3 regions of the Gilliamella sp. W8145 genome follow, and region 3 is predicted to be linked to each of the others. Evidence: riboswitches for the same ligand, from Rfam matches in the RefSeq annotation. Region 3 holds a riboswitch; each other region holds the start of a gene.
What was found. Region 3 has a riboswitch for thiamine pyrophosphate ahead of thiB (thiamine ABC transporter substrate binding subunit). Riboswitches for the same ligand answer to the same signal wherever they lie in the genome.
Positions count from the first base shown of each region.

Region 1: it holds a riboswitch for thiamine pyrophosphate, as region 3 does, so the genes downstream of both, H3T80_RS01835 (TenA family protein) here and thiB (thiamine ABC transporter substrate binding subunit) in region 3, are expected to answer to the same signal.
Region 2: it holds a riboswitch for thiamine pyrophosphate, as region 3 does, so the genes downstream of both, thiM (hydroxyethylthiazole kinase) here and thiB (thiamine ABC transporter substrate binding subunit) in region 3, are expected to answer to the same signal.

Region 1 is NZ_JACFRC010000001.1:416,421-422,850, forward strand. Features, by position in the region: gene H3T80_RS01810 (GNAT family N-acetyltransferase) at 1-260, shown strand, start outside; gene H3T80_RS01815 (SemiSWEET family transporter) at 756-1,019, shown strand; gene H3T80_RS01820 (hypothetical protein) at 1,480-1,710, shown strand; gene H3T80_RS01825 (DUF1161 domain-containing protein) at 1,848-2,228, shown strand; TPP riboswitch at 2,360-2,449, shown strand; partial or broken gene H3T80_RS01835 (TenA family protein) at 2,570-3,163, shown strand; gene asnA (aspartate--ammonia ligase) at 3,233-4,225, opposite strand; gene allD (ureidoglycolate dehydrogenase) at 4,795-5,844, opposite strand; gene H3T80_RS01850 (carbamate kinase) at 5,897-6,430, opposite strand, start outside.
Region 2 is NZ_JACFRC010000001.1:4,703-11,132, forward strand. Features, by position in the region: gene H3T80_RS00030 (hypothetical protein) at 1-96, opposite strand, end outside; gene thiD (bifunctional hydroxymethylpyrimidine kinase/phosphomethylpyrimidine kinase) at 303-1,097, opposite strand; gene thiE (thiamine phosphate synthase) at 1,109-1,750, opposite strand; gene thiM (hydroxyethylthiazole kinase) at 1,760-2,539, opposite strand; TPP riboswitch at 2,600-2,701, opposite strand; gene trkA (Trk system potassium transporter TrkA) at 2,752-4,113, opposite strand; gene trpS (tryptophan--tRNA ligase) at 4,238-5,233, opposite strand; gene H3T80_RS00060 (phosphoglycolate phosphatase) at 5,257-5,952, opposite strand; gene rpe (ribulose-phosphate 3-epimerase) at 5,945-6,430, opposite strand, start outside.
Region 3 is NZ_JACFRC010000001.1:994,143-1,000,572, forward strand. Features, by position in the region: gene H3T80_RS04505 (hypothetical protein) at 1-182, opposite strand, end outside; gene thiQ (thiamine ABC transporter ATP-binding protein ThiQ) at 662-1,357, opposite strand; gene thiP (thiamine/thiamine pyrophosphate ABC transporter permease) at 1,335-2,915, opposite strand; gene thiB (thiamine ABC transporter substrate binding subunit) at 2,929-3,927, opposite strand; TPP riboswitch at 3,968-4,076, opposite strand; gene argS (arginine--tRNA ligase) at 4,238-5,971, shown strand; gene H3T80_RS04530 (putative quinol monooxygenase) at 6,031-6,324, opposite strand.

The DNA.
Region 1 (6,430 bases), 580 kb from region 3:
GATTTATTGAACTTAAAGATGATGGTTACATAGACTGTTTTTACGTGCATCCTGACTTTCAAAAACGAGGCGTAGCTAGAAAACTCTATAACCATGTGCTCGATTTGGCCCACCAGAAAAATTTTTCACAATTAAGTGTAGATGCATCAAAAGTGGCCATGCCAATTTTCCAAAAATGGGGTTTTATAATAAAGCGAGCTAACAAAATATACAGAAAAAATCAGGTACTGATAAATTACCATATGTATAAAACACTTTGATTTTTATTGTGGCCTTTGTACGATAAATCTTCACTTAAACTAAATTCCTAACCGCGCTTTTTTGAGGCATTAGGGGTTATATTTAGACCTAAATACCTCTAGATAAGTGACTATTTATCGTCATTTCCCTGTTTTAGGCGCAAATTTCCTGCTGTACTGTTATTTATTCCTGACAAAACACAGCCTTGTCAAACATCCATGTTTGTCATGCTAACCTTACTCAGTTGTTAATACTGCTACTGTCGTAATCAGTTTTTGTACATTGCTTGTTAAGCTTAACGATAATATAAAAGCAAAAAAATTCAGCAAAGCAATTTGGCAAACCAAAGTAAATTTTTTTATTTTTTATTTTCAAAATATTACTAATTTTGCCAGTTATTTTTTATCATTTTATTTACATAAAATTGTCTAAAAGCTAGGTAGGACAAGGTTTAATTCGCTGATTATCTATGATAGATTAATTTCTCCATTCACATTTAAGCAGGCAGGTTGATCTTGAATCTTTCCCCTAAAGCTTTCCATTATTTAGGCGTCGTTGCAACGATTGCATCATTAGGCATGTATGTGTCATATATCCCACAAATTATCGACAATCTTCATGGTTTTAAAACCAATCCAACTCAACCATTAGCAGCAGCAATTAACTGTTCATTATGGGTTTGTTATGGATTATTACAACCTAAAAAAGATTGGCCGATTGCTATAGCTAATTCCCCTGGTGTTTTGTTTGGTTTAATTGCGTTTTTTACGGCATTGTAAATATATTGTTATACTTCTTTGTATTATTTCAATACAGCATAATTTAAACCTTATGCTGTATTTTTTTATCAAAATTTTATCAAATTGTTAGATGATTTCTGTTGACAAATATAGAGTATTTATTTTCAAAAATAGGTTTTTATATTGCAGATTAAATTTTAACCTTGAAGTTAAATTAATAAATATCAATCAGTTATAGAGTTATCAACAGGTTTGTTAAATACTTATCAAATAATTAAGTGAATAATTCACAAGTTAGTTTTGAATAAATGAAAAAGTTTTGTTTGTGTTATTTGATTCAATCATTGTCATCTATTTGCGATTCGATTATATTGGAGATCCGGCTGTTTATTAAACAGAGTTTATTTTTTAATACTCTTTTATATTGAGTGGTGATGTTATTAATTTAGATGTCGACTTAATCGTATGAGCGTTAAAGATATAAAATAAGGAAATCAAAATGACTAACATTAATCTTTCTGACGATTTAATAAAAGATTTTATCTATTCTATGTACCGTAAAGAAGTATTATTAAATTTAAAAGGGGTTGTTTTGACTGATGAAGATCGTAAACAACTTCATGAAAAAAGAGATTTTGTTAATCGATTGTCTGAAACTGAATTAGCCGATATTCGCTGTTGGGTTTTAGATAAATTGAAAGTACTTGAAAGCCAGCATAAGCAAGATTAATCGGTTAGAATCTTGTGCTAACTTCATTAATAAATTGATAAAATTTATTTATCATATTGCTTATAACGATATGGACAGTTTTATCAATCGTTTTACAATGCAACAAGACTTATTATTTATAATTTATAGGAAAGGGTATGAAAAAGTTAGTCGTGGTTTTATTGTTAGGTCTTCCAATGGTTGCCGCTGCTTCTAATTGTGAAGAAATTAGTGCCAGTATCGCTGAGAAAATCAAAAACAATGGTGTTGATGAAAACAGTTTTCAATTAAATTTAGTTCCATCAGAACAAGCTGAGCAAGGCGTTGCAGGTAAAATTGTCGGATCGTGTGACCGAGGTCAACAAAAGATTGTATATATTCGTTCACAAGATAATTCGGTAACAACTGAAGCAAAACAACAAGAGTCTTCAATTTCTAATCAGCAAGCCGAAAAAGCTGAATTAGAGAAATCTTCTCAACAAGAAATAGTAGCGCCATCTTCAGAAGATAATCAGCAAATTGACTCGAAGACAGAATAATTACTGATTATTAGCTACAGTTATAGAAGATCTATCGGTTAGTTAATGAAGAACATTTGAATAAATAGTAACGGCTAATAAACTATTATTTTTACAAAAATTGTTAGTTATTTTCTGAGCTATTATTCATCTGTATTTATCCGGGGTGCCTTAGGCTGAGATTATACCCGTTGAACCTGATTCGGTTAGTACCGACGAAGGGAGTATAAAACACGCTTTTCTGCAAGTCTGTTGTACTCCTTAATTACTAATTTTTATAAAAAGGAGTCGTCATGTCGTCATTTTATTCACTTATTCAATCATGCCAAAATGATTGGAATAACTATATTTAACATGAGTTTATTCAAAAATTAGGTAAAGGTACAATAGATGTTGCCTACTTTCAACACTATTTAAAACAAGCTTATCTTTTCCTTATCAATTTTTCCTGAGCATGGGGATTAGCAGTGTATAAAAGTCATGATCTGGCTGAAATCAAACAATCTTTAAATAACTTGAAAGCAATTGTTGAAGTTGAACTAGACTTACATATTGAATATTGTAAAAAGTGGCAAATAACTGAGAACGAACTTAACCTATTAACTGAAGCCAAAGCAAATAGTGAATATACGGGTTATGTATTGGATGTCGGATTACATGGGGATATATTAGATTTGCATATTGTATTAGCGCCTTGTTTAATTGGTTACGGTATGATTGCTGATTGGCTAACCAAACAACATTGGTATGATGCTAACAACAATAGATATAACAGTTGGGTTAACATGTATGCTAGTAAGGAATTCCAACAAACAATGCAAAATGAAATTGCGTGGATTGATCAGCGCTTAGTAAATTTAGATGCTAGTCGCATTGAACATTTAACAAAATTATTCAGGCAAGCAACTAAACTTGAAATTGGTTTCTGGCAAATGGGATTAGATAAAAGTATTTAAATAATAAGCATACTTTACCACTCTGGGTAAAGTATGCTGAATTTGAACTATATTTAAACAATGTTTAAACTAAAGTAGTTTTGAATAATCTTGTTTGGTGGCATCGTCCCAAACACTTGCTTGTACTTGGCCAATATGTTGTTGCTGTAAAAGTAACATGGTTAATCGTGATTGGCCAATTCCACCACCAATTGTTTGTAAAAAATCACCATTAGCTAATGCTTTATGCCATGCATATTGAAGGCGATCTTCATTATTAGTCAGTTTTAATTGTCGTTTTAAGGTTTCTGGATCGACACGGACTCCCATTGATGAGATTTCAAAACCACTATTTAGCACAGGATTCCAAACTAAAATGTCACCATTTAAGCCTTTTGAACCCATTTCATTATCACTACTCCAATCATCATAATCAGGAGCACGTACATCATGTTTTTCATTATTTGATAATTCACCACCAATACCAATTAAAAATACGGCGCCTAACTCTTTGGTAATTGCATTTTCACGCTCTTTCGGTGATAAATTTGGATAACGTTTTAACAGCTGTTCACTATCCATAAAGGTAATTGTTTCGGGTAAAAAACGTGATAAATGATATTTTTCAGAGACTGCTTTTTCAGTCGCTTTAATCGCACTATAAATTTTTTCAACCGTTTGTTTTAAATAAGCTAAATTGCGATCTTCGGGACGAATCACTTTTTCCCAATCCCATTGATCAACATAAACAGAGTGAATAGGCGAAAGTTTATCTTCATCCGGGCGCAGAGCCTTCATATTAGTATAAATGCCTTCACCAACAGGAAAATTGTGCTGACTTAACGTTTTACGTTTCCATTTAGCTAGTGAATGAACAACTTCGAATTGTGCATTAGGAATACTTTTAATATTAACTTGAACGGCTTTTTCGGTACCTGACAAATTATCTTGAACGCCATCACCAATTTGACTCAATATTGGTGCTTGAACTTCAATTAATGATAGATTATTTGCTAATTGCTCGGCAAAAAATTGTTTAACAAAATTGATTCGTTGTTGCTGCTCTTTAAATGATATTGTCATGTTTAGTCTCGAAATATAAAAAAATTTGTGTTGTTAAATTAAACTAGAAAGCAGAAATATGCAAGTTTAGTTAACTGGCTTAAACTAAAGATCAAAAACTATCTCAATTACTTCTAAAATATATTTTTACTAATAACTATTTATGATGTTTTTACAAACTAATTATCTTTTATCTATTGCTAATAATTAGTGTCAGGACCACTTAGTTATTAAATCAGCTTACACTAAACATAAAAGTTTATTGTTAGCCAATCAGTTTGGTGTGTTTTATTTAACGACCTTAGCAACGTGCTGATAACTGAGTGAAATTAGCATGGCAAACAAGGATGTTTGGCAAGGCTGTGTTTTGTCAGGAACAAATCACCCCCGGTGCGTTAATAGCGAACGCAGGCGGAATGCAGTCACCTAGTGACCACTTGCGTGGTCGCTGCAAGAGTTGGTAAAGAATAGTTGCGTAAACCCTCTTTACTCGGACGTAATCGCCATTTAAAAATAGCCACCAAATAACAAAACGTCCGAAACTCAGCGAATATAAAAAATTTGAGGAGAGGGGTTTTTAAACCTCGATACTATTCCGCAAATTTATTTTTATGATCATATCGATTATAGTGAATATCATCGCTAATTAAATAGTTATAAATATCATCAACAATTTCTATACCATTTTTTTGATAATCGGCTTCACGTTTTCTGCTTCGTTCTCCTGGGAAGAAGACTTCACTATTACCTTTGGCTGGTTTAGTTTGTTTTAGTTGGTCTAGCATAGTAGACATACTTTGTTTAAATATATCAAGGCCAATAAAATATTCAGGATTGATAACAATATGCAGATGGCCAAGGTCACGGCCTTTGGATAAATCAGCATACATGGATGAAACATTTTTACCAAATGGTAAGCCAAGTAATATGCCAGAAAGTACGTCAACCATCATCATTAATCCATAACCTTTAGCATCGGCAATCGGTAATAGAGCATTTACTTTATAAGGATCAGTAGTTGGCTCACCTAATTCATCAACCGCCCATGTAGCTGGAATTTGGGCACCTTTGGATCTAGCATATAATACTTTTCCCCAAGCTTGAACAGTGGTTGCCATATCGAATGAGACAATTCGCTCGTCATTGGTGGGAGCAGCAAATGCAATAGGATTGGTACCAAAAAATTCTTCAGCGCCGCCATATGGGACTGCCATTGGATCAGATTGGCACATGGATATGGCGACTAAGTTTTGTTTGGCAGCCATCTCGGTAAAATAGCACAGTGAACCACTGTGTGACATTCGACGAATCCCTACTACTGCAACACCATTTTTCTTCGCTAATGCTATCGCTTTGTCCATACCGAACTTAGCAGCAACTAATCCACAACCATTATCAAAATCTAAGATTGCTGACGAAGGGCCCGTCTCCTTATAGGTGACATTAGGATAAGGAGTCATGCCGCCTTTGGCAATCCGTTCAGCGTAATATTCAACTCGTACGGCGCCGTGTGAGTGAATACCTCTGGCATCGGCAAATGCCAGTGCATCTGCGGCGATATCGGCATGCTCTTGAGTTAATCCAGCTTTATGTAACTTTTTGGCAATCAAGTTATGTAGTGTTTGTCTGTCTAATCTCATATTTAAACTCCTGTCCAATGTATCTATCCGTTACTGCTGAGTTTTATAGGTGCTATTGGCTGATAATGGTACCTTTGGTTTTTGCTAATAGCGATTCAATATCAGTTAAGTTACCGATATAAGCGGTGTTACCTGTTTGCTCAACAAATTCAATCACTGATTTTATTTTTGGTCCCATTGCGCCATCATCAATAGCCATTGGTTGTATACGTTTGGTATCGACTTTTCCTAAAGCTTTTTGTTGTGGCGTACCCCAATTTTCATACACTGCATCTGTATCGGTTAATATCATTAGATGGTCAGCTTTTAATTCAATAGCGAGTTGTGCTGCACTATGATCTTTGTCAATGACAGCTTCAACACCTTTATAACCAGTATTATCTTTTATTACAGGTATACCACCACCACCGTTACAGATAACGATAGTATTCTGGCTTAGCAATTCTTTAATAGTATCAAGCTCGATTATTTTTTTCGGTTTTGGCGATGCCACAACTCGACGAACATATTTACCATCTTGCTTGAATTGCCAACCATATTGATTTTGTAGATTCTGTTGTTCTTCTGGTTTATATACAGGACCAAT
Region 2 (6,430 bases), 990 kb from region 3:
AACATCTAAGTCAATTGCTAATACTAAACAAGGTAAAAACAAAACAACTGAGATAAGATATTTTATACAAATCATATTATAACCAACTAATTCCATTTAATATTTTTAATATTATTTTTTTAATCCTATTTATATCTTAAATTAATTCATATCAAAAATTAATTTAAAATGATTTAAAAATATATTATTTCTTATCAAATATAACTTATTGAGCAATTTTTCTAACCATATTTTTAATTACTATTTTGGATAACCATTTGTAGAAAAATAAATATTTAATTATTCAGTGTAAAAATTTGCAGTTACCACCATTGATAAAAATGGTGAGTAGGTCCAATTCCCTTACCAATTTTTAAACTATCTGCATGCTCAATAGCCCCTTGTAGGTAGTTTTTAGCATGTTTTATTGCATCTTCTAAATGATGTTTCGGTAATAAGGCTGCAATTGCCGCAGAGAGGGTACAACCTGTACCATGGGTATTTCTCGTTGCGATCCTTGGTGATGTCATTCTGATGACGTTGTTGTGAGTGATTAAATAATCAGGGCTTTCTTGACTTGGCAAATGTCCGCCTTTCATTAATACTGCCTGACAACCTAATTTAAGTAATTCATACCCCTGTTGTTGCATTTGCTCTTCGTTTTTTGCCTCACTACAATCAAGTAATGCAGCAGCTTCAGGTAGATTTGGGGTAATAATTGTGGCTAATGGTAATAATAGATCTCGAATAGCAGAAATGGCATCAGCTTTTAACAATGGATGTCCGCCTTTAGCAATCATTACGGTATCAAGCACAATATTGGCAATAGGATGATTGTTTAATAGCTGATGAACCGTAGTAACAATCTCTTTATTCATTAGCATGCCAATTTTAACACTATCAATGTAGATATCTTGATACAGCGTATTAAACTGTGCTTCAATAAATTGAGAGGGAATGGCATGTACACCATTAACGCTTTGCGTACTTTGTGCGGTTAATGCGGTGATTACTGACATACCATAAGCACCAAGTGCTGAAAATGCTTTTAAGTCAGCTTGAATACCTGCGCCACCACTAGGGTCACTGCCCGCTATTGTTAATGCAACTGTTGTCATGATTTGGTTTCCTATTTTGCTTGTTTTATTTTACTGATTAGGTCTGATGTCGCTTTGGCAAGATTAGCTTGTCCACATATTGCCGACACAACGGCAATACCTTCAATGCCAGTTTGGATTACTTCGGTTAAATTATTCACGCCGATACCACCGATCGCTACGGCAGGGCATTGTTTCGCTTTAGCCAGTTCTTTCAATTGAGCAATGCCAGTCGCAGCTGCGGCATCCTTTTTGGTTGCGGTTGGATAGATAGGCCCTATGCCAAGATAATCGACTAAATGCCACGGAACATTCTCTAGTTGTGATTGATTTGAAACTGAAAGTCCTAACCATTTGTCTCTGCCAATTAAGCGTCGAGTAACGTCGACCGGTAGATCGCTTTGTCCTATATGCACACCATCGGCATCAATGGCTAAAGCAATATCAACATGGTCATTGATAAATAGCGGAACTTGGGTACTGCTTAACACTTCTTTGAGCGCTTGTGCGGCGTCATACCAATTTTTACCAGAGTATTCTTGTTCTGAACGTAGTTGCACTGCGGTAACACCATTCTCAACGGCAATTTTGGTAGTAGTGACCATGCCATCTATACCGCCACATAATAACGGATCGAGGACTAAATAGAGAGTTAAATCAAGTTGCTTTTTCATCAAATATCCTTATTGGTAATTTTGCTTAAATAGGGAAAGTTGGTCAATTATTGCCATAGCAAAAGTGCCTAAACCTGATTGTTTGTTAGCGAGTTCACCAGCTTTTTTCATCATAAAACAAGCTGTTGCGGTAGCGGTTAAACGATCACTAGAGGTTGCAATAAATGCTGCTACCATCGCAGATAACGAACAGCCGGTACCGGTTACTTTAGTTAAAGCGATATCGCCACCGACAATGCTATAAATTTGTTCACCATCTGTGACATAGTCTATCTCACCTGTTATTGCGACAATGGTTTGATATTTTTGTGCTAATAGTATTGCTGCATTTAATGCAGAATCGGTAGAATCAAGTCCATCAGGCCCTTTCGATGATGATTGTTGACCACTCAATGCGAGAATTTCAGAGGCATTTCCTCGAATAACACTTGGTCTAAAAGTTATCAATTGTTTGGCAATTTCAGTGCGATATTTAAGTGCCGCACCAACCGCTACAGGATCCAGTACCCATGGTGTCTGTGTTTGTTCAGCTTTTGCTGCAGCTAACAACATACTATTTGCGCTGTGCTCATCAATGGTACCAATATTAATTAATAAACTACTGGCAATAGTTACAAAGTCTTCAACTTCTTGTTTAGCAACGACCATTGCTGGTGAAGCTCCAATGGCTAATAAGACATTAGCGGTAAAATTCTGTACGACATCATTGGTAATGCAATGGACTAACGGTCGTTGTTGTTTAACTTGCTCAATAAAGGGAATGGCATCATTATTTTGAAATAACTGAATGGTAGACATATTCTTTCCTTATTTATTATTGATATTAAGGGAAGAATGTGTCAAAACGGATAATTAAGACGAAGACTTCCCTACGCTGGTATGAGCCAGATCAGGTTCAACGGGTAAAATCTCAGTTTTTTGTAGTAACAAAAAACACCCCGAGTCAAAAAACAATTAATAAAAACAGTTTTATTATGTACTGAGTTTATATTTTATACAAGCTATTGTAATAATCTTTCGATATCGCTTATAGATCGTCTATCTGGTAAGAAAATGATTAAATGATCACCATCTTCGATCATTAAATCGGTATTAACAATAATCACATCTTCACCACGCACCACCGCACCAATAGTTGCCCCTGAAGGCAATTTTAGACTGTTAATATTTTTACCTACTAGTTTAGAATTTTCAGTATCACCACGAACAATCACTTCGACAATTTCTGATTCACCTTGCCGTAGTGAGACAACTTTTACCACGCCATTTTGTCTTACATGACTGAGTAATTCTGAAATAGTGGCATGTTGTGGTGAAATGGCAATATCAATCACACTATCGTTAATTAGTTCTAAGTAAGCTTGTCGTTGAATAAGTACGATGACTTTTTTTGCTCCCATCCTTTTGGCAAGCATTGATGACATAATATTCGATTCATCATCACTCGTCACTGCAACAAAAAGATCGGTAAGTTCGACTTGTTCTTGCGATAAGAGTTCTTGATCCGATGATTCACCATGTAATACGGTCGTATTAACTAACTGCTCGGCAATTAGTTCTGCTTTTTCGGCATTACGTTCAATCAATTTAACTTGATAATCGTTTTCTAATCGCTTAGCTAAAGCAACAGCAATGCCGCCACCACCACTAATGATTATTCGTTTATAAGGCTTTTCTAACCGTTGTAATTCACTGGTTACCGCTTTGATGTTAAGCGGTGGGGTAATAAAGTAAACCATATCCCCAGCTTCAATCAAGGTTGAACCGATCGGACGAATAAAACGATTTTTACGATAAATAGCCACCACCCGAGCTTCGACATGAGGTAAATGTTCTTTTAGCTCTGATAATTCACTACCCACCAATGCACCACCGTAGTAAGCTGTGACGGCAACTAAGCAGACTCGATTATCATAAAATGAGGCAAATTGTAGTGCGCCAGGATATTGCACTAGCTGGCTGATATGATTGGTGATTAGATTTTCTGGGGCAATAATATGGTCGATATTAATACAATCCTTATTAAAAAACGAGTATCTTTCATCATTATATTCAGGCGCTCGAATTCGTGCCACTTTTTGAGGAATCTTGAACATAACATGCCCAATTTGACAAGCCATCATATTGACTTCATCAGAATTGGTAACAGCGACTAACATGTCGGCAGATTCTGCACCAGCACTTTCTAATACTTGTGGATAAGATGATTTTCCACAAATAACTTGTAAATCAAAACGTTCTTGCAATGATTGCAATTTGTCATGATCTTCATCTACAACTGTCACATCGTTCTGTTTTTCAGTAACCAGATATTCGGCAAGAGCACTACCTGTTTGACCTGCACCAAGAATGATAATTTTCATAACTAACCTATGATAATCAAAAAGGCTTCAACGGCATTTATCATTAATAAAAACGATAATCCTTTTAGTCATTAAAGCCAATTGATATTGTTTAGCGTTAATTGCAATCTAGTTTTACGGTTAACTATACAAAACCAATTGCGTCATAAACTTTTTTCAACGTTGGCTCTGCTTTTGCACGAGCTTTTTGTGCACCTTCTTGCATAATTTTCAGAAGATAATTTTCATCATCACGATACTGATGATATTTCGCTTGTAAACCAGTTAACATATCAATAACTTGATTTGCGACCTCAGTTTTTAGATGGCCGTACATTTTACCTTCGAATTCTTTCTCAAGTTCAGCAATAGGTTTACCCGTAATACCGGTTAAGATATCTAACAGATTTGATACACCCGCTTTATTTTTTAAATCATAACGTACGACAGGTGGTTCATCAGAATCGGTCATTGCCCGTTTAATTTTCTTCTCGACATCTTTTGGATTTTCAAGTAACCCAATAACATTATTGCGATTTTCATCTGATTTAGACATTTTTTTGCTAGGATCTTGTAACGACATAACCCGTGCGCCAACTTTAGCAATAAATGGTTCAGGAACAGTGAAGATATCGCCATAAAGGGCATTAAAACGTATAGCAATATCGCGAGAAAGTTCAAGATGTTGTTTTTGATCATCACCAACAGGAACTAAATTAGCTTGATATAACAAAATATCGGCAGCCATTAACACTGGATAATCAAAAAGCCCGGCATTTATATTTTCTGAATGACGAGAAGATTTATCTTTAAATTGTGTCATACGACTAAGTTCACCAAAATAGGTATAACAGTTTAATGCCCAACCTAATTCAGCATGTGCAGGCACATGGGATTGCACAAAAATAGTACTTTTTTGTGGATCAATACCACAGGCTAGATAAAGTGCTAATGTATCAAGTGTTGCTTTACGTAACTTATTAGGATCTTGGCGTACCGTGATCGCATGTTGATTGACGATACAATAAACGCAATCATATTCATTTTGTAAAGACACCCAATTCTTTAAAGCACCTAAATAGTTGCCTAATGTTAGTTCTCCTGATGGCTGAGCGCCACTAAATACAATTGGTTTACTCATAATTTATTCCTAATTTTAACTTATTATTTTTTTGCATCAGCTTTTGGCTGAGGTAGTAGGGTTAATATATCTTGAAAATCATCAAATAAAAAATCGGGTTCACTTGTTGCAATTGATTCGCCATAATTATAACCATAACTTAACGCAACAGTAGGGCAATTAGCATTTTTGGCAGCGGTAATATCATTTTTCGAATCACCAACAAATAATAACTGATCATTGTATAATCCCAATGTTGCCATGACTTGATAAAGCGGAGCAGGGTGTGGTTTTAATTTAATTACATCACCACCGCCGAGTACTAATGAAAAATACTCTTTGATACCTAATGAGCTTAGTAATCCCGGTAAAAATTGTGCCGGTTTATTAGTTACAAGAGCTAAAGGGTAATGATTTTCATAAAGAGCTTTTAAGGTCTGTTTTACATAAGGAAACAGTGTTGTCTGCTCATCCATAACCTTATCATAATGCTGACTAAATATTTGTTTAGCTTCAGCAAAATATACTTTTGACGGATTAATATCAATAGCTTTGAAAACGCGTTCAAGCATCACATCAATACCATTACCTACCCAGTTTTTAACTTGTTCATTGGTAACTGTTGGTAAGTTTAGATCTGCCAACATTTTCTGGGTTGCTAAAGCAAGTCCAGGTACGCTATCTACTAATGTTCCATCTAAATCAAAAGCGATAGCTTGAATATCATCTAATTTAGCCATGTTTTACTCCTGCTAACTCTTTACGCATTGCATCAATTACCGTTTTATAGTCAGGTTGACCAAATATCGCTGAGCCAGCAACAAACATATCGGCTCCTGCCTTGGCAATTTCAGCTATATTATCTACTTTTACACCGCCATCAATTTCTAGGCGAATATTTTTACCTGAATCAATAATGCGTTGTTTAACTTGCTGCAACTTTTTAAGCGTTGCTGGGATGAATGATTGACCACCAAAACCTGGGTTAACACCCATCAATAAAATAATATCAACTTTATCCATCACATAGTCTAAATGGTCAAGTGGTGTTGCCGGATTAAGCACAATACCGGCACTGCAACCATGATCTTTAATTAATTGTAATGAACGATCTAGATGAATTGTCGCTTCAGGATGAATAGATATGTTTGTTGCTCCAGCTTTGGCAAAAGAGGTAATTAGCTCTTCAACTGGAGAAACCATTAAATGGACATCAAT
Region 3 (6,430 bases):
TCAATATCGACAACTTTCGGTTTATTACCAATAATGACATTTATACTATGTGCTGTGAGTGCTAGGCTTTTTTGACTGACGCCTAAAAAGCATAAAATAAATAAAATATAAATAAACGGTTTAACCAGAGATAAACAAACGGATAATAATGAAGAATTTGTTAAAGCAAAAATACAACGCATTGTATTTGCTATGAAACCTTTACAAGGTGAAGGCTGAACTAAACAGCGTTTTGTTTTTTTTGTTCTTTGGCTAAATTGATATGGACTAAGACTAGATATTAACTTGGATTTTCTGTGAAAAGATAAACTATCGTGAAAAAGTAAACTTGAATTGAGGTAATTAGCTGAAATTAAATTATAGGTTGAGCAGGTTTGGTGTTTGGTGTTTGGTGTTTAAAATTATAATGCATATTCGACATCCTGTCAATTAACTTTATGTTTAATTTGATATTTTATCTTCAATTGTTAGTTTGATTAACTAAATAATGATCGATAATCCTACTTAAAATTGTTTAAAATTATAAAGACATAAAAAAAACTCGCAACCACTTTTTGAGGCTAAATTGTTAAATTTTGTAAATATTATTAGTAAGATAACCAGCTAAATCACAGTTTTTAATTATTTAAAAAACTCTCCTCAACTTTTTCAACTTAAAATCCTAACTTTCAATACCTAATAACTCCGCTATCTTTTGATTTTCATTAAGCTGATTTGGAGCTGCATTAAAAATAATTTTTCCATTATCAATAACGAGGCAACGTGAGAAGTGGTGAAGAGAATCATCCAAATAATGCGAGACCATCATTAAAGTAAGGTTGAATTCGCTACAAACTTGATTAACAAGAGCTAGCATTTCAAAACGTAATGCTTGGTCAAGCGCAGAAAATGGTTCATCAAGGAGTAAAATTGGACGATGTTGTATTAAACAGCGTGCCAGTGCAACACGTTGCCGTTGACCTCCTGAAAGTTGTTCGGGATAACGTTGGTTAAAGCCTTCCAATCCGACACGCACTAATATGTCACCAATTATTGTCTGTTCTGCACGGCTAAGTTTTAATAATGGTTTAATACCTAACGCTATATTTTGTTCGACGGTAAGATGGCTGAATAAATTATTGTTTTGGAATAGCATCGATACCGGCCGTTTACCCGGTAAAGTGGTAGTAACATTTTGCTGATTGAGAATGATTTGTCCGCCATTGGGAAAAATGAATCCGGCTATTAAACTGAGTAATGTACTTTTGCCTGCACCGCTTGGGCCAACAATGACCACTCTTTCTTTAGCGGCAATATTAAGCACAAAGTGCATGTTGAAGTTATCATATTGATACTCAGTATTTTGAAGTTCGATCATAATCCATAACAACCAATAAGCTAAATGATAAAATTAATAAAATTGCCGCTGTTACTATACTTTCTTTGTAATGATAATGCGATATCTGTTGATATAAATAATAAGGTAAAGTGGTGACTGACTGCCCACCAAATAAGGCAATTACACCAAAATCGCCCAATGACAATATGCCAGCAAATGCAAAACTCATCAATATTATTCTTCTTAATCCTCTAAAATCAATTAAATAAAAGTGAGTTAAACCATTGATATTCAGTGATTGGGTGAGTCGCCAATATCGAGCGGTAATATCATACATTGGTACGGCAAGATTTTTTATAATAAATGGTAACGCCATCAATCCATTACAAACCATCATCAATAAGCAGATAAAAATGGCATTATTACTATAGTCAAATAGTAATAAAAATAATCCTGATGCCAATACCATACTTGATATGGCTAGAATAAGTGATGCAATTAATAATAGTCCATTACTCAATCGAGGTTGTCTATTTATCAGTAATCGACTATTGGTCCAAAGTAATAGTAACCCCAGTATCATGGCAATAATTGATGAACCAAAAGCAATAATGATTGAAAAAAGTAAAGCTTGCTGTAATGAAAAGGTCAACAATGAGAATTGAAAGAAATAGATACCTTGAAACAGGATAGTCAGCATAGGTAACAATATAAATAATCCACCGATCAAAATTAGCACTGAACTAACAATTTTTAATCCTTTGGGTAAAGGTAAACGATAGTCTGTTTGAGTAAAGTTTACCGTTAATTTTTTATCGATTCTGTTTATCTTTTGCATTAATCCAATGAAGGCAATACAACAAACTAGTTGTAAACAGGCAAGTAATGCTGCTTGTAACAGATCAAAATCACGAATTGCTTGATAAATAGCAACTTCAAGCGTGGTATATTTAGGCCCGCCACCTAATGCTAAAACAATGGCAAAACTTGAAAAACATAACATAAAAATTAATGCCGCCATAGGTAATATTTGTCTACGCAGTAATGGCCATTCAATAATTTTAAAAAAAGTTACATTGCTAAAATTTAATTGCGCAGCTAAATGTTTTTGTTCAATAGGTACGCTTTGTAAGGTTTGATAAAATAGACAGCAGGCATAAGGGAAATTCAGAAATACATGTGCCAATAAAATGCCGTGTAAACCATAAATTGAAAATGAGAATGGTATGTGTAATATTTGGCAGATACTTGATAATAAACCTTGTCGCCCGTAAACCGATAGTAAACCAGTCACAACAACTAGTGTTGGTAATATAAAGGTAATAGGCATCATCTTCAATAACAACTTTTTACCTTTAAAATCCACTAAAGATAATGCCTTAGCCATTAATATGGCTGCGATTAGTGATAATAATGTCGACAATACAGCTTGGTAAAAAGTTATCCATATAATATGCAATATGTAACTATCAAAATAGATGCTTAAATTTCCTGACTGCAAGGCAAATTTCCAGATAGCGAGAAGTGCTGAACTTAATATGATTAAAATTAAACTAGCAGCACTGATACCTGGTAATAACGATCTGAATTTTAACATTAATAATACTTAACTATTTACTTATTGCTGACTGCCACTCACGAATCCAACCTTTTTGATGTTTTTCAATCTCTTCCGGTGTAAATTCTAGCGATTTATCAATGGTATTAATTTGCTTATAAGCATCGGGTAGATCGGTTTTAATAATTGGATACATCACATTTTTTTCAGCAAATTGACGTTGTATCTCAGGTGTTAGCAAGTAACGTAAAAATTGTCGAGCTAAATCAGCTTCTTGGCTATATTTAATGATGCCAGCCACTTCGACTTGGCGATAGTGACCTTCAGCAAAAATCGCGGCGGCGTAGTTATGATTATTTTCATTAATAATATGTGCTATCGGCGATGTGCTATAACTTAATACCAAATCCGCCTCATCTTTTAAGAACATACCATAGGCTTCACTCCAACCTTTAGTTACTGTGACCGTATGTTTAGCCACTTGTTGCCATGCATTTGCCGCCTCGTCACCATAGACCTTTTTCATCCAAAACAATAAACCTAGTCCTGGAGTGCTGGTTCTAGGATCTTGATAAATGATTTTCCAATTAGCTTGGTTTTCGACCAATTCATGTAATGAATGAGGAGGATTTTTAATCTTATCTTGATTATAGATAAAAGCGAAATAGCCAAAATCGTAAGGAATAAAACTATCATCCCACCAATCGGTATTGAGGTTATCGGGTTTACTAATTTGATGCGGAATTAAAATATCCGCTTGCTTGGCTTGTGCTAATAGATTGTTATCTAATCCTAAAATAACATCAGCATTTGTTTTGTCGCCTTCAAGGCGAATGCGATTTAAAACAGATACGCCATCTCCCAATGTGACAACATCAAGTTGGCAATGACATTGCGCTTCGAAGCCTTTTTTAATTGTTTCACCCGGCCCCCACTGTGACATAAATGAATTGTAACTATAAACGGTTAGAGTTGGTTGTTGTGCATTAGCTAGATGACTAAATAGTGAAAATGAAAATATAACAGATAGTAAAAAGTTTTTACGAAACATTTTGCCTCCAAAGTAATGTGTAAAAGACAAAAGGTTTGAGCAGATATAATAACTCAAATCCCTCCGCTGGCATTATCCAGTTCAGGTTCGACGAGTTATGTCAGTTTTTCTGACACTCTCAGCCCTTCAGGGCACCCCGTTGAGAACGATGAGTAGTTTAGTGGTAGCAAATAGAATTGTAAACAGGCGATGTGTTGATAAATACAAATTTAGACAAATTAAAACAAGGTAAGATTACAGGCAATCAGTGACAATTGTTGTGTTTGTCGGTATTATATGCCTCATTTTATGATTATTGATTAGGTACAATGTGAACATTCAACAACTATTAACGCAACGAGTTTCGCAAGCAATGATTATGGCTGGTGCAGATAAAAACTGTGATGCTTTAATCAAGCAATCAGCCAAAGTTCAATTTGGTGACTATCAAGCAAATGGTATCATGGCTACCGCTAAAAAATTGGGTATGCCACCACGCGCATTGGCAGAAAAAGTATTACAACATCTGGATATTGAAGATATTGCCGATAAAGTAGAAATTGCTGGACCGGGTTTTATTAATATCTTTTTAAAAAATAGTTGGATTGCCGAGCAGAACGAAGTAGCATTAAGTAGCGATAAATTGAATATCACCTTACCGGCTAAACCACAAACTATTGTGGTTGATTACTCAGCACCAAACGTAGCAAAAGAGATGCATGTTGGTCATTTACGCTCAACGATTATTGGTGATGCGAGTGTTAGAGTCTTAAATTTTCTTGGCCACAATGTGATTCGAGCTAATCACGTTGGTGATTGGGGAACGCAATTTGGTATGTTAATCGCTTACCTTGAAAAAATGCAAAACGAACAGGCCAACGATATGGATCTATCGGATCTAGAATCTTTTTATCGTGCAGCAAAAAAACATTATGACGAAGATGAAGTCTTTGCTGAAAAAGCCCGTAATTATGTCGTTAAGCTTCAAGGTGGTGATGAGTATTGCCGTGAAATGTGGCGAAAACTGGTTGATATTACCATGACGCAAAATATTGCCACATATAAACGACTCAATGTCACACTTTCACTAGAAGATACCATGGGTGAAAGTATCTATAACAGTATGCTTCCGGGCATTGTTGCCGATCTTAAACAGAAAAAATTAGCCGTTGAAAGTGAAGGCGCTATCGTTGTGTTTTTAGATGAGTATAAAAATAAAGAAGGCGAACCAATGGGTGTTATCATCCAAAAACGAGATGGTGGTTATCTTTATGCAACAACCGATATTGCCTGTGCAAAATACCGTTATGAAACGCTACACGCGGATCGTATTTTATATTATACCGATTCACGCCAACACCAACATTTAGAACAAGTTTGGGCGATTGTGCATAAAGCAAAATATGTCCCAGAATCTTTAAAACTTGAACATCATATGTTTGGTATGATGTTAGGTAAAGATGGTAAACCATTTAAAACGCGTTCAGGTGATACCGTTAAACTAAATGATTTACTCGATGAAGCAACTGAGCGAGCAGCAACATTAATTAAAAGCAAAAATCCTGATCTTTCTGATACCGAGCTGGCTCAAGTGGTTGATGCAGTTGCCATTGGTGCGGTTAAATATGCTGATCTATCCAAAAATAGAACGACTGATTATGTATTTGATTGGGATAATATGCTGTCATTTGAAGGCAATACAGCGCCTTATTTACAGTATGCCTATACCCGTGTACTTTCAGTATTTAAAAAATCAAATATCAATGAAGACAATCTAGATGGTCATATCGATTTAGGTACTGAAAAGGAACGCGTATTAGCAATTCGTTTGAATCAATTTGATGAAACAATCACAACTGTTGCCGCCGAAGGTACGCCACATGTTCTTTGTGCGTATCTGTATGATATCGCTACCCTATTTTCAAGTTTTTATGAACACTGCCCTATTTTGGCCGCAGAAAATGAAAGTTTAAAAGTTAGCAGATTGAAACTGGCCTTATTAACAGCCAAAACGCTTAAAACGGGTTTAGATATGCTTGGCATTAAAACCGTTGACAAAATGTAAGCTTATTTGCCACCGATATGATTAAATATCGGTGGTTTTATTGGTGTTTATTTATCCGCTTAGACATCAACCTGTTTAGCTATACAAATCGATAATCCATCAACACGCTCCTTAGCAAAATTAGCAAATTCAACTAAATATGGCGTTGTATTATGCAAGTCAATCGCCTGCTGTGATTGCCACGTTTCTACTACTATATAAATATTTGGATTCTCAATACTTTGATTCAGCTCATACCGAACACAACCGTGTTCAGCTCGACTACCGATAACTAATCGTTTAAATATAGGTTTAAATGCTTCATGATACTCTGGTTTTATCGTAATGGTAGCAATAATGTTTAGTTGTGACATATTTTACCCTTATAAGCAAATTTGTTTTGTAATGATTGAAATCCTACTGTTAAGAATAAACAGCTTTTTAATAATCATGCTAATCTCATTTTTTCGACCATTATAC